One region of the Sphingobacterium sp. NGMCC 1.201703 genome, then DNA from elsewhere that is predicted to be linked to it. Evidence: riboswitches for the same ligand, from Rfam matches in the RefSeq annotation. Region 1 holds a riboswitch; each other region holds the start of a gene.
What was found. A riboswitch is a leader RNA that binds a small molecule or an ion and turns the genes downstream of it on or off. The one in region 1 is predicted to bind thiamine pyrophosphate.
Positions count from the first base shown of each region.

Region 1 (3,519 bases):
AAAGTTGGTAGGCGCCTGTGGGAAGTAGAAATTATAATATTTTCTGGTATCGCCTTCCATCCAGCCAAAGGTGTAACCATTCGTTTCGTACTTTTCGTTGAGTATGTTGTTGACCTGTAAAGTCGCACTGATGTTTTTGATGCCTAAAGCCGTAAAACTATAGTTTGCTAACAAATTGTTGACAAAATAGGAAGAGATGCTCCTTTCTTTTGCGGATGAATTATCAAGATATTGTCTTCCTACATATTTTGATAGCAATGAGAATGTCAGTGGTTCAATAGGACTATAGGAGAAGTTGCTGGATATAATTGTATTTGGAGACAGGGCGATATCGGTCTTTGGGTAAGTAATTATGAGGTCGCCGATGACTTCCTCAAAATTTTTAATCTTGTTTTGGCTGACAGTAGCGGTAGCCTTCCAGTTCAATTGTTTATTGATGTTCCACGCTCCATCAAATTCCAATCCGATTCGATAGCTATCTTTCACATTTTGACGGATAGGGGCGCCCGTATCACTGATTGCACCAGTTGGAATTAATTGATCTTTATAAAACATGCCATATCCATTCAATCCAATATTGAATTTGGTATTGCTGAATCTATATCCGACTTCAATGTCCTGCATTTTTTCTGGAGTTGGATCTGGAAGCTTGCTGTTTTTCTCAATGAAATCCTTGCGGACGGGTTCTTTTTGCGCAAAAGCGTATGAAGCATAGATATTGGCATGGTCATTTAACAGATAGGTTGCCCCGGCTTTGGGATTTAAAAAATTAAATTTTGGGTGGTAGTTATAGTTTTTAACCTTATCATCGTCGCCGTACATCTTGTAGTCTACATTTCTGTACTGTACATCCGCCATTAGGATCCATTTATCCAATTTGTAATCCACTTTTAGAAAATTGCTAAAGTCGTTTTTCTGCGATTTTCCAAAGTAATATTTGTCATCTATAAATCCTGTCGAAGCATATTGAGCCCAGATTACTTCTCCATAATGTTTACCTTTATATTGGTTGTAAGCACCCCCCCATATAATTTCAAGTTGATCGTTAGGTTTGTAATTCAAGGCGTAGGTCATGCCGTAGAAATAATTATCTAACCATCTTCTGCGGATTAGATCTGTTTTTTTAATGGTATCTTTACCTATAATAACATCTGGAAGCCCATATTTGCTGAGTTTGTCAGCTTGTCTAAACTCTTCATAGTAGCCATAGCCTCTCGTGTAATGTAGGGCCGTATTCAGTGTGAGCTTATCACTGAGGATATTGGTGTAGTGAATCTGATGATGCTTCTGGGTATAGTTGTCCGTTTGGTTTTTATAGTTATATAGATTATAGTTTCTTCCGGCATTCATAAAACGCTCTTTTTCTTTTCCCGCTATTTCAAGTCCATAATCCGCATAGTCGTCCATACGGGATCTGTCACCAGTAATCAATGGTTCTGGCACCCCGTTCCAGGCCTGATATGTTTTTTCTTTTCCCCAGAATACGATCCCTTTTAGAATATGTTTCTTGCCATAGTAGCCGCCATCGATATAAAAGGATTGTAGATCTGAGGAGCCTCTTTCAATATACCCATTACTGCTGATTCTAGATAACCGTGCATTGAAAGCAAATTTGTCGTTGATCAAACCAGTCCCGAGCTTTACCGTATTTTTCCATGTGCTGTAAGAGCCAAAGGAATTGTTAAGTTCAGCATAGGGTTGTTCGGCTAAAGTATTGGACTGAATATTCAGCGAAGCGCCGAACGAACCCGCCCCGTTTGTCGAAGTTCCGATACCTCGCTGTACCTGGATGCTTTCTGTTGAAGAGGCGAAATCAGGCAAATTCACGAAGAATGAGCCCATGCTTTCAGCATCATTTAGTGGAATACCGTTTAAGGTCACATTGATACGTTGATTATCCGAACCCCGGATTGTCATATTTGTATAGCCTATACCAGCTCCTGCATCGGAGTTTACCTGGACAGAAGGTGTCTGATTCAAGAGGTAGGGGATATCCTGCCCCAGATTATTCCGTGAAATCTCTTCTTTTGAGATATTCTTAAATGTCGTTGGAGCGTTCTTCTTAGCTCTCGTAGATACGACAAGTACTTCTTCGGTACGAATTGTTTTCGGATTCAGTTGAAGCGTTAAGACCAGATCGCGATCGACGTTCAGGTTTTGGGTCAGGGTCTGATATCCTACAAATGAAACTTGAATAGTGTGCTTTCCTTTTTCGATATTATATAGTTTGATCAGGCCTTCTTTGTCGGATTTGGCTGTAAAAGAAGTCTGTCCATCGATGGATAGGGATGCATTTTGTAGGGGCCTTAGTGTGCTCTTGTCTACAGTCTTAATCGTCAAATTGTGCTGAGCAACAACAATTTGACATAAAGTGGTAGCTAAAGCGCTACAAATCAAAAATTTGATCATGTTGATGTATTTTGTTTAAGTTAAACAAATCATAGAAAGGGGTCACTACGATCGTTCTATTTAACTAACCTCTCCCTCCGCCAGCATTACCTGGATCAGGTGCACAGAATTTAATCTGTTGGGTATAATCTCAGCCTTTATTTGTGTTTCTGACAAAACAAGGCACCCCTATTCGACGGTGCGAATATATAAATTAAAATTGGAATGGTATAGCATAGCCTGTTTTTTGACAAAAAGCCATTCTTGTTAAAAATCTGTTAAAATTTCTTCATGGTTTAAAGTTTTACGTTTAGGCTTGTTTTTGGTATTTATTGTTCTTTTTAGGTACCTTGCCAAAGAATTTTCTACTGTTAGTATGTATTCATATCGGTCAAAAATTTTTAATTACTAATTTGAGAGTGAGGAGATAAAATGTTAAAATATTTAAGCGCAAATTATATTCTACCGATTACTTCGATGCCTATAAAAGATGGTATTGTTGCGGTAGATGAGGAGGGTACAATCCAGGGTATTTATGACCCAGCGTCATTTACTTTGACTGAAAAAGCCAAAATCGAAAGGTATGAGGGCGTAATTATTCCAGGTTTTATCAATGCCCATTGTCATCTTGAATTGTCACATATGAAAGGCGTAGTACCGAGAGGTACCGGGCTACCAAACTTCCTGAGTCAAGTAATGACATCACGTAATGCTTCCATGAAGAAAATGGATGACGCGATGGCAAAAGCAGATAGGGAGATGTATGAAAATGGTATTGTTGCGGTAGGTGACCATGCAAATACTGATAATTCTTCTACCCTGAAAGAAGCATCGCAAATACTTTATCATACATTTGTGGAGGTCATTGGTGTTGAGCCTGAAGAAGCTGATTTTAAATTAAAGGAGGCTAAATCGTTGACTCAGGAATTCAGGAATGGTCATGTATCTATTACGCCACATGCACCCTATTCCTGTTCAAAAGCGCTCTTCAAGAAATTCAAAAAAGCAGTAGCAGAGACCAATATTATAAGTATCCATAACCAGGAGAGTGACGAGGAGAATAAGTTATTTAGATACAAAACGGGTGAATTTTTGGATTTTTATAAAAGCATTGGTAAAAGTGCGGATTCC
Region 1 is NZ_JBLOHD010000010.1:150,841-154,359, forward strand. It holds gene ACK8HY_RS19305 (TonB-dependent receptor) at 1-2,409, opposite strand, end outside; TPP riboswitch at 2,464-2,589, opposite strand; gene ACK8HY_RS19310 (amidohydrolase family protein) at 2,821-3,519, shown strand, end outside.

Region 2 (3,519 bases), on a different contig from region 1:
CTGTTTTTCCATATTTTCTTTGATCAATTGCATCGGCACGTGGCCCGGTCCCTCGATCATCACTTGTACATCGTGTTTCCAGGCAATTTTTGTCAATTCCCCCAAGGTTTCCAGTTCGGCAAATTGGGCTGCATCATTGGCATCTGCGATAGCACCGGGGCGCAGACCGTCACCCAGTGAAAAAGCAACATCATACTGCTTCATGATCTGACAGATTTCGTCAAAATGGGTATAGAGAAAGTTTTCCTGATGATGGAATAGACACCATTTAGCCATAATGGAGCCACCCCTTGACACAATGCCGGTCACGCGTTTTGCGGTTAGGTGAATATAGCGCAAGAGAACACCGGCATGGATCGTGAAATAGGAAACTCCCTGTTCCGCCTGCTCAATCAGCGTGTCCCGAAATATTTCCCAGGTGAGATCTTCGGCAACACCTTTCACCTTTTCAAGCGCCTGATAAATCGGAACAGTACCGATCGGCACGGGTGAGTTGCGAATAATCCATTCGCGGGTTTCGTGGATATTTTTGCCTGTAGACAGATCCATGATGGTATCGGCGCCCCAGCGGCAGGCCCATACTGCTTTTTCGACTTCTTCTTCGATGCTGGAGCTGACGGCGCTATTGCCGATGTTGGCATTGATTTTTACCAGAAAATTACGGCCGATAATCATCGGTTCGCTCTCGGGATGATTGATATTATTGGGTATAATAGCTCTACCGGCAGCAATTTCCTCCCGGACAAATTCCGGTGTAATATATTTTCCAGCTGTCCGGGCGCCGAAGTTCTCCCCGGGATGCTGATGATCCATTCCGGGTGTACTGTCGGCTAGTTGGGCTATACGTTGATTTTCACGAATGGCGACATATTCCATTTCCGGCGTAATGATACCTTTTCTGGCATAATGCAATTGCGTTACATTTTTTCCCGGTGCCGCAACTTTCGGCTTATGGCTGTAGGCAAAACGAAGCTCATCTAAGCTTGTATCTGCTAGGCGTTCTTGTCCGTACCGCGAACTGATACCGTCCAGCTGGTGCACATCACCACGGTCTAGGATCCATTGTTCCCGTAGCCGGGGAAGTCCCTTACGAATATCAATTTCCTGGGTTCCATCTGTATAGGGACCTGAGGTATCATAAATGGTGATTGGCGGGTTGACTTCGATCTGTCCATTGCTTAATTTGGTAGGGCTCAACGAAATCTGGCGCATGGCGACCTGAATGGGATAGAGTGTTCCAGGAACAAAAACTTTGGTTGAGTTTGGAAAAGCGGTCTGTGTGATTTTTTCTGATGTCATGTTAAGGAGAAATTAGGTATATTGAATAAGTTCCAAAGATGGTTAACCACCTTGCGTAGCGGTAATAAGTAGAATCTGGTCACTGGCACGTAGGGATGTGTTTGGCCAATCGTCTTTGGGAATAACCTGGTTATTGACGGCTACAGCGACACCTTGTGTTTTACCGGAAAGTTCAACCTGTAAAAGATCGGCTAGCGAATTTGGCGCGGGGTCGAAAAATCGGATTTGATGATTGATTGTAAGTTCCATTCCTTTTATTTTTTTGGTAAAACTTTAGGAATGGCTACAATAAGATACGGTAATGTATCCTGTAGACAGCTTACTTTTCCCTACGCCAGTATGATCTGGATCAGGTTATAAGGGTAAAATCTCAGCCCGCATATGCAGACACCCCTAAAGTCGCAACTAATATAGGACTATTTTGATGAAAAATCCAAAACATCCCTGTTAATTTTAAATACTGTTGCAATAAGACAAGGCTGTTTATTATGTTGAAAATATTTGATATATTCGTTTTTAAATCAACTAAAACAATTTAACGTCCTTTTGTAAACCTGCTGAATTCATCCCTGATTTCTTAGGAAACGCATTCTATTTTCATCGTGGGAAACACAAGAGGTCAACATGTATCTACGAAATATGAGGAAGACTTTACTGATGATCATGCTGAGCATGGGGACGTTATTGCATGCACAGCAGCAAAAAGAATGTGTACCTATTGCACTCCGATGCGAACATTTGGAGAACCCCTTGGGTGTAGACAAATTAAATCCCCGTTTAAGCTGGCAGCTGGATGATAAGCGACAGGGCGCAAAGCAATCTGCTTATCAAATCTTGGTAGACAGGGATTCAACAGCCCTAGTGAAAAATAAATCCCGTATTTGGAATAGTGGAAAGCAGTCTAATTCCGACATCTTGGTTCAGTATGATGGATCGACTTTGGAACCGCAGACAAAATATTTTTGGAGAGTCCTTGTCTGGGACAAAAATGGAAAGCCAAGCACATCCTCCATCGCCTCGTTCGAAACAGGGATGATGGGGATGCAGAACTGGAAGGGAAAATGGATCAATGATAAGCAGGACATTCACGAACAGGCGGCCCCTTATTTCAGAAAGGCTTTTAAAGCAGCCAAAGCAATCAAGTCGGCCCGGGCCTATATTGCGGCAGCAGGACTTTATGAGCTGTCCATAAATGGCAAGCGAATCGGCGATCACCGCCTTGATCCCATGTATACTCGGTTTGATAAACGCACATTGTATCTGGTGGAAGATGTGACCGGACAGCTTCAGCAGGGCGACAATGTCCTCGCTATTGTTTTGGGAAACGGCTGGTATAACCATCAAGCCCTGGCGGTATGGAATTTTGACAAGGCACCCTGGCGGGATCGTCCGACATTTTGTTTGGATTTGCGTATTGTCTATGAGGACGGTACTGAAGAAACAGTAAGTTCAGACCAAACCTGGAAGACTGCGGCAGGACCGATCCGCTACAATAATATTTATACCGGTGAACATTATGATGCCCGTCTGGAAATGCCAGGATGGGATACAGCAGCCTTTGATGATTCAGAATGGCATGCAGTGCAGTATCGGAAACCACCTTCCGCAAATATCGTCTCCCAGCAGATGGTACCGATACGGCTGGTCAGATCGTATAAACCGAAATTAATAAAAAAAATCGATGACAGGACCTATGTCTTTGATATGGGGCAAAATATGGCTGGTGTAACGAAGATCAAGATCGCTGGGAAAGCCGGGACGGTGGTCAAAATCAAGCATGGCGAACGCGTGCAGGCAAATGGCCGCTTGGATCAGTCCAATATTGATGTATATTACCGTGGAAACAAAGATCTGGAACCCTTTCAGACCGATATCCTGACACTGAGTGGCAGGAAAATGGATGAATTTATGGCGAAATTTGGCTATAAGGGCTTCCGTTATGTTGAGCTGAGCAGCAGTGAACCAATTGCAGTGGATGAATCGGCTGTTACGGCTTATTTTATGCATAGTGATGTACGGCCCATTGGCCAGCTGAAAACCTCTTCTTCGTTGATCAATGGGTTGTGGGAAGCGACTAACAACGCCTACCTGTCCAACTTGATGGGTTATCCCACGGACTGCCCACAACGGGAGAAAAATGGTTGGACGGGGGATGGGCACCTCGCAATTGAAACCGCCTATTATAATTTTGACGGGATTACCGTTTATGAGAAATGGATG
Region 2 is NZ_JBLOHD010000001.1:1,118,593-1,122,111, forward strand. It holds gene thiC (phosphomethylpyrimidine synthase ThiC) at 1-1,299, opposite strand, end outside; gene thiS (sulfur carrier protein ThiS) at 1,342-1,548, opposite strand; TPP riboswitch at 1,609-1,704, opposite strand; gene ACK8HY_RS04625 (family 78 glycoside hydrolase catalytic domain) at 1,939-3,519, shown strand, end outside.
Region 2: linked by a shared signal. The riboswitch ahead of thiS (sulfur carrier protein ThiS) and the one ahead of ACK8HY_RS19305 (TonB-dependent receptor) in region 1 are both predicted to bind thiamine pyrophosphate.

Region 3 (3,519 bases), on a different contig from region 1:
GCTTTTTCCATTTCTTCGACCTTAGCTATAGTCCTTCCGACAAGTACACTGACTTCATCCAGGTTGGGCGTGATAACCGAGGCTTTTGGAAAAAGTAGATCAACACAAGCTTGAATTGTATCATCATGGATTAACTTGTGACCACTTGTCGACACCATCACGGGGTCAAAGACAATTGTTCCACGGTATTCCTTCAAATAGCTGCTGATCAGTTCGACAAGTTCAACCGTGTGAACCATCCCGATTTTGATCGCATCGGGATAAATATCATCGAAGATCGCATCCAATTGCTCACGTACTGCTTGGGTCGGTATCTCGTAAATATTTCGTACCCCTTGCGTGTTCTGCACGGGTAATGCCGTTAAGACGTTCATGGCATAACATCCAATGGCTGATATAGTTTTCGTATCGGCTTGGATACCGGCTCCGCCACTGCCATCAAACCCCGCTATGCTCAGTACAGTGGGCACTGTATATTTTTTCGTTATGTTCATGTTAATAATTCCTTTAATTGGGCGCTATGCTTTCTTGGATTTTTACTTTGGCAAATTGCCGAGACGACCGCAATGGAATCTGCGCCAGCCAGCCAGGCACTTGTGCTGGTATCCAGGTTCATGCCTCCGATGGCGATCAAGGGCTTTTCAGTTAGATCACGTAACTCAGCCAGTCCACTGATTCCCCAGGTTGTAATGGTGTCTGTTTTTGTTTTTGTTGGAAAAATTGGGCTTATACCAAGGTGGTCTACAGCGGCCATCTGTTTGCTGTCAAGTTGTATCCGAACTTCCAGCGACCAGCCAATTTGAAGACGATGTCCGTATTTTTCCCTTATTGCTAGAGGTTGACGATCATTTTGTCCGACATGCACCCCCCAGGCCTCGATTTCAATCGCAATATCCACGGCATCATTGATGATTAAAGGGATTCCGTAACGATCGGTAAGCTTTTTTAGCTTCTTGGCTTTTTCCAGAAAGCCTGTCGGCGTTTCGTTCTTTTCGCGCAACTGAATAATATCCACACCGCCGATTATGGCTTCTTCGGCAACATGGAGCCAAGGGTTTGGGTAGCAGTCCCGTTCGGAGATCACCAGATACAAGGGGTAAGGAAATAGAGGATTAATTGCCATAATGCTTCAAGTTGAGATGCATCCGGATACGCTCTTCATTCAGCAGATAGAGCTCATCATAGAGATGCATCTGTAAGGAACCCGGACCAGCGGATCGCGCTGTTGCCAGTTCACCTGCTAAGCTCAAAAGGGAGACACCGGCGGTCGCGGCTTCAAAAGGATGGTCTGTGACTGCTAAAAATGCGCCGATGAGTGCCGTCGCGCTACAACCGAGTCCGGTAACCTGGGTCATCAAGGGGTGTCCATTGTGTACCTCTGCGGTATGCTGTTCGGACAGGATATAGTCTACCTTTCCGGAGATGCAGATGATAGATCCTAATTGTTCTTGTAATGCTTTACCAAAGCCAATAGCAGCTTTGCTGTCTGCAGTGCTGTCTACACCTTTGGTATTGACCTCGTTGAAATTGTAGAGGCTCATGATCTCTGATGCATTTCCCCGTATCACAGTGGGCTTTAACTCCAGGAGATTTGCCAGTAAGTCATTGCGAAAAGCGGATATTCCCGCGCCTACTGGATCCAACACCCAAGGGCGGCCAATGTTATTGGCATGTTCTGCCGCTACAAGCATGGACTCGGCGGTAAGTTCACTCAATGTGCCGATGTTGAGGACCAATGACTGGGCAAGGTCAACAACCTCGCGCACTTCGGATGGACTGTGAACCATGACTGGGGAAGCTCCAAGAGCAAGGAGCGCATTGGCGGTGCTATTCATCACCACCAAATTCGTAATATTATGTACAAGTGGTTTTTGTCGTCTGACCTGTGCTAACAGATCGATAATTAAATCTTCCATTCCTTTTTGTTCGCTATGTTTGTACGTGGCTTTGACAGGAAGAAATGAGACAGATGGGCTGTCCGGTATATTTCAATATACCTAAGCGGTTGCTTTTCCCTACGCCGGTATAAACCGAATCAGGTTCGAAGGGACTATCTCAATTCTATACAGAATACCCCCAAAGCCATATCAAATTTAGACAAAAAAAAGGACTTTTTATAACCCCTGTTTTTATTCGGTCCCGGAATAGTAAAAATGACTGCGAGCGATTTGACCGACATTTTCAGTATGAGTAGGGAAATAGATTGAGCCGACAATGAGCAGAGGATGATGTCAAAATGATCTTTCGTAGTTAGCTTAATTGCTAGAAACTTTTATTATCTTCAGTTGGCAATTCCGTGTAGTCAGGTGGGCTATAAGTGACGCGGGCAAAATTTTTCGTCAGGAGTTCCGTATCAACAACCTTTCCACCCTGAAATTTCAGGAATTTTTCCCGCCAGATTTCATTTTTTCGATAGAATTGATCACCTATCTTAAGGAATTGATGCTCTTTTTCAATGACGTGATAGGCAAAATCGAGCTCCTGATCGATCCGGAGCTCACCTTCAAGACATTTTTCGGTAAACCAAAGATTAATCTGAAACGTATAGGGTGTATTGTTGGTAAATTGATAGTCCCGATAATTGTAAAACACTGTTGCACCGCTTCCGAAAGGTAATACACGCCCATCATCGGGAAACGGATCAAAAGAATGGTGATAACGCTCCGTGACTGTCAGTGGGCTATGGATAACAAGCCAATGGATCAGGTTGGAGATCTGGCAGATTCCACCACCGATACCTGCCCGGGCTTCACCAAAAGACAATTCCATCCCTGGAAGATAGCCCTTTTTTCGTGTGGGTTGACCGACTAGTTTACAGAATGAAAAAGTTTCGCCGGGGTGGATCAGTACACCATTGATCTGCTTTGCTGCAATCTTTAGATTGGTCACTTTATTGATCTGCAGCTGCATATTGTTTTCCCCCAGCTTTTTTAATAAAACAGACTGGTGTTTTTTGATGCGATACTGCAGCGCTGTTGTAGATTTGGTTTTTGTGTACTTTTTATTATCCAATAACCAAATGGCTTTTCTTTGTGTCCTTCTCGCCCAAACAGCGAGAAAATACAGTAAAGGGTGACGTTGACTTATTAATTTCCGTTCTTTCACTAATGACGAATAATGTGTATTGCTTCCTCCTATTTCAGTTTGCGCGTTTAAATTATTGAAAATTGGAGGAACTTTCCTTTGTTTGTATTGTTTTAGAGGTAATTTTATCCTGTTTGTCAAATACGGTGCTCTCGTATTGGTGGTTGCCCAGGTCTTTTGATACTATTTTCAATTCCAATGTACCATCACGATAAAACAGGTAAGTGCTTTCGTTGCCTTGCACAGCTATTTTGGATTCGGCAGTGAGCTTTCCCGCCGTGTCAAATGCCTGCCACGAAGAGAAATTGTCTGCTTTTGGGTTCTCATAATAATACAATGTACGTTTTTCGATAGCGTCATTTAGCCCTGAAACTTCCTCAACAAGCTGCCCATTTTCATTGTAACGGTGGTCGACCCAATGCATGCGTTGGTAAA
Region 3 is NZ_JBLOHD010000001.1:692,530-696,048, forward strand. It holds gene thiD (bifunctional hydroxymethylpyrimidine kinase/phosphomethylpyrimidine kinase) at 1-494, opposite strand, end outside; gene thiE (thiamine phosphate synthase) at 491-1,123, opposite strand; gene thiM (hydroxyethylthiazole kinase) at 1,113-1,916, opposite strand; TPP riboswitch at 1,996-2,088, opposite strand; gene ACK8HY_RS02715 (VanW family protein) at 2,263-3,105, opposite strand; gene ACK8HY_RS02720 (hypothetical protein) at 3,158-3,519, opposite strand, start outside.
Region 3: linked by a shared signal. The riboswitch ahead of thiM (hydroxyethylthiazole kinase) and the one ahead of ACK8HY_RS19305 (TonB-dependent receptor) in region 1 are both predicted to bind thiamine pyrophosphate.

Region 4 (3,519 bases), on a different contig from region 1:
TTACTTATTCGCGGTTAAGGTCTCTCCAAAGGGCGTATATTCCCGGAGCTAATGACTGGAACGTAGTCGAAAGTCTAATCAATAATGATATTGCACTGCGGGATATAGAATATCCCAAGTCTTTAGGCTTTAATACGAATGTATTTTATGATACAACGCTTCTATTGAGCGGGAACTTACTCAGAACAATTTTGACCAATCCCGATTTAAAAACGCTGACCCTCGAACAATATTCAAAATTTATTGGTGAAGTTTCATCAAAATTTGATAGGGCTCTCTTACAATATCTATACGGATTGACGACAGAAGATGACAAGCTATGCAAAACTAACTTTGCGGAAATGGAACAGTTGTATAATAGATGCCAATGGCTATCCTCGGGCTGGTACCGAGATGCTAATTTGAATAAATCCGTTCCAATATTTCTTTTGGGGCTTTATCAACTCAAAAATATTGTCAATATCAATATTGAAATTGAATTAGAAAATGAATTTTTAAAAAATACAGATCGCTTTATCGTTGACAACCCCAATTATATCCCTCAAATCTTTAACTATTTTGACGGCGAACTTGAGTTCCTAAATGAAACGTTAACGAATAGTTTCGTTCCGTTTTATCACACCTACAAAATCAAGTTAGATGAAATCAAAACAGTCACTCAGGCAAAGAGATGAGAGAAGCCATTCAAGGTATGGTCATCCAGCGTAAAGCTGGTCTGGAAGAAGGATGTTCCTCCATTGGTATTAAAGCTCGCTGCATTTAGCCACAAATTGCTCAAACGTCCCGCTTTTATTGATCATGACCGGTCCATGGCCGAAACAGATGATGGCAGGCTTCAGTTTGGCCAGCTTCTGTAGCGATTGGATATTGCGTTGCTGATCCGTGGTGAATAGACCTGGCGGCAGCCGTAGTCCGACTGCCGTCGTGAGCAGGTTCATATTGACTGCCGCATCTCCGATGATCAGTACACCATCCCGCTCTCGGAATAAAGAGATATGACCTGCTGAATGTCCGGGTGTCTCAATGACCCGAAAGTTTCCGATCATGTCGTTTTCAACAATTGTCCGTTGGACTTTATGTCCCTGACCTGCCCAATACTTTTGTTGAAGTTTTGCAATCCAATGTTGCGGTCTTGGATAGGCTTTGGTAACCATACCCGTTTCAGCCCGAAACACTTCGTTGGGATGGCAGAGCAGGGGTATTGCGAATTCATCACATAGCTGATCGCTACAGCCTTGATGATCTGCATGTGCGTGTGTCAGGACATGTTGATAAACGGGTAGTTCCTCGAGCGCTTTCTTGACAGTGGCATACGAACTCCGTATTCCGGAGTCGACCAATACACCTTCGATAATATAGCAGTTGATACTGTTTCGAGGCATCAGTGAAATCTGAACCACCTCGGGAGCGATGTGACGTAACATATTTTTTTGTGCAAATCTACATCGCTGATCCGGACGGCATAAGGACATTTGTCCTATAATTCCTTGGATCGGTGCAATTGCCCCTTGGCCCGGGTAAGCGAACGTTGCGTAATACCTAGGTACGATGCTAGATCTTGTGTGGCTACACGCCGGATGAGCATCGGTTCGTTCGTCAAGACATGACGGTATTTATCCAAAGCCGACCGATTGTTGTAATTCAGCAGGTAAAGCTCCTTTTGGCTATACTCCCGCGCTATCACCGATTTTATAATATTGTTCCAGGCGGTAACCTGACCAAGCAGATTCAGATAGTCGGGATGGCTTATCCCATAGATGATGCTATCTTCGATCACCCTGATACTCCTTCTGGATTTTTCCTGCGCCACAAATTCCGAAAATGAGGTGGCAAATTCATTTTCAAACTTGAAGCAGGTTATATTTTCTTTTCCTTCTTTGTCAATAGCATATGCCTTTACAGCACCTCGGACAATAAATCCAATATAACGGCAGGTATCACCCTCTTTAATAAAAAAATCACCTTTCTTCAAGCTGATAGGTTTGAAGAAATCCGCAGAAAAGTTGATCTCCTCGTCTGTAAGGGCTCCGGTTAAGGACAGGTATTTTTTGAGTGTGTCAGTCATTGGACTATCTTTCCGTTCTTTTAATTTCATTTTGACTGTCTAGTCGTATTTTCACATTTAAATGTACATATATTTCTTAATTTGGGAATAGTCAGGCAATGGAATCCACACCGATCGTTAAAAATTATACCGCAACGACCTTCCTACCCGAAAGCCTTCGTTATGCATGAAACATTAGGTTTGCTTAAACGTTGGTAATGAAACGATAAAAAAAGGGCCTTGGTCTTAACCAAAGCCCCAGGAAACATTTTTCCTTCGCCAGCATTACCTGGATCAGGTGCTATGGGTATATTCTCAGATTTTTTCAAACCACCCCTAAATGCTTCCAATAATAGGACAACAGCTAGCGGTTTTTAGTTTTAGCTATGTTAAATAATTTAAACGTTTTTCAACCTAGTGTTGGTGAAGGTTATATTATTCTTTAAAATGGAACTGATGTAATTCCTTTTTTTCTAAGAATAGAAGTTGTCGCAAAAGCTCTTGGAGCTTTTCCTGATTGTATGACATCAGGATATCGATAAAGCCATTAGTTAAATCTATAGCTAAAATCGAATGTGACGACTCACAAAAGACGCTTTGGTATATCGACTGAGATACGTAAGCACACTCCTTGTTCCCAGACTATCGTCGGATGGAGCCAATTTCACGCAAATATAGGCTCTCTTTACTCCCTTGCCAGCTCATTCGATAGTAACCACTTATTTCAAAACCACATATACAACTAATTATCAGACAATTACATTCCTATAAAAATTTTAAAAAAAAGTCTTTTTATTTCGTAACTTTTCCTTTACATTTATATAAACAATGCTAAAGTTGATTCGGCTTGTCGGCGTTTGGATCTTCATCTACTTGGGTCAAACATTATTTTTAACCAATTTTTAATTACATGATTATGAGTAAAATTCTGTCTTTTTTACTTCTATGGCTAGTGATCGTCCCACTGGCCCATGGTCAACAACGCATGCTAAAAGGAAGCCTTGTGGACCTCGCCACCAATGCCCCCTTGGGAGGTGCAACGATCCGGCTAGAATCTACCTCCATCGGAACCTCCACCGACGATCAGGGGAAATTTACATTAAATGTACCGCAGGGCGCAGTCAAACTACTGGTTACACTGGTGGGTTATGAAGATGCAAGACGTACCGTAACGGCACAAGAAAGCGACATCACCATCAAAATGACAAGCAAATCGTCTGCCCTAGAGACTGTCGTGGTCACTGCGCTGGGTATTCAGCGTAAAGCCAAGAGCCTGACCTACTCGACGCAGGTCGTAAAAGGTGACGAACTGACCAAGGTGAAAGATGTCAATCCCATGAACAACCTGACCGGTAAAGTCTCGGGTGTGCAGATCAATCGCAGTTCATCGGGTATGGGCGGATCCGTAAACATTGTACTACGCGGATTTAAATCAAACCGCAACAACCAGCCTTTGTATGTTATTGACGGTCTCC
Region 4 is NZ_JBLOHD010000002.1:287,160-290,678, forward strand. It holds gene ACK8HY_RS06545 (hypothetical protein) at 1-674, shown strand, start outside; gene ACK8HY_RS06550 (MBL fold metallo-hydrolase) at 744-1,424, opposite strand; gene ACK8HY_RS06555 (Crp/Fnr family transcriptional regulator) at 1,478-2,095, opposite strand; TPP riboswitch at 2,299-2,392, opposite strand; gene ACK8HY_RS06560 (SusC/RagA family TonB-linked outer membrane protein) at 2,961-3,519, shown strand, end outside.
Region 4: linked by a shared signal. The riboswitch ahead of ACK8HY_RS06555 (Crp/Fnr family transcriptional regulator) and the one ahead of ACK8HY_RS19305 (TonB-dependent receptor) in region 1 are both predicted to bind thiamine pyrophosphate.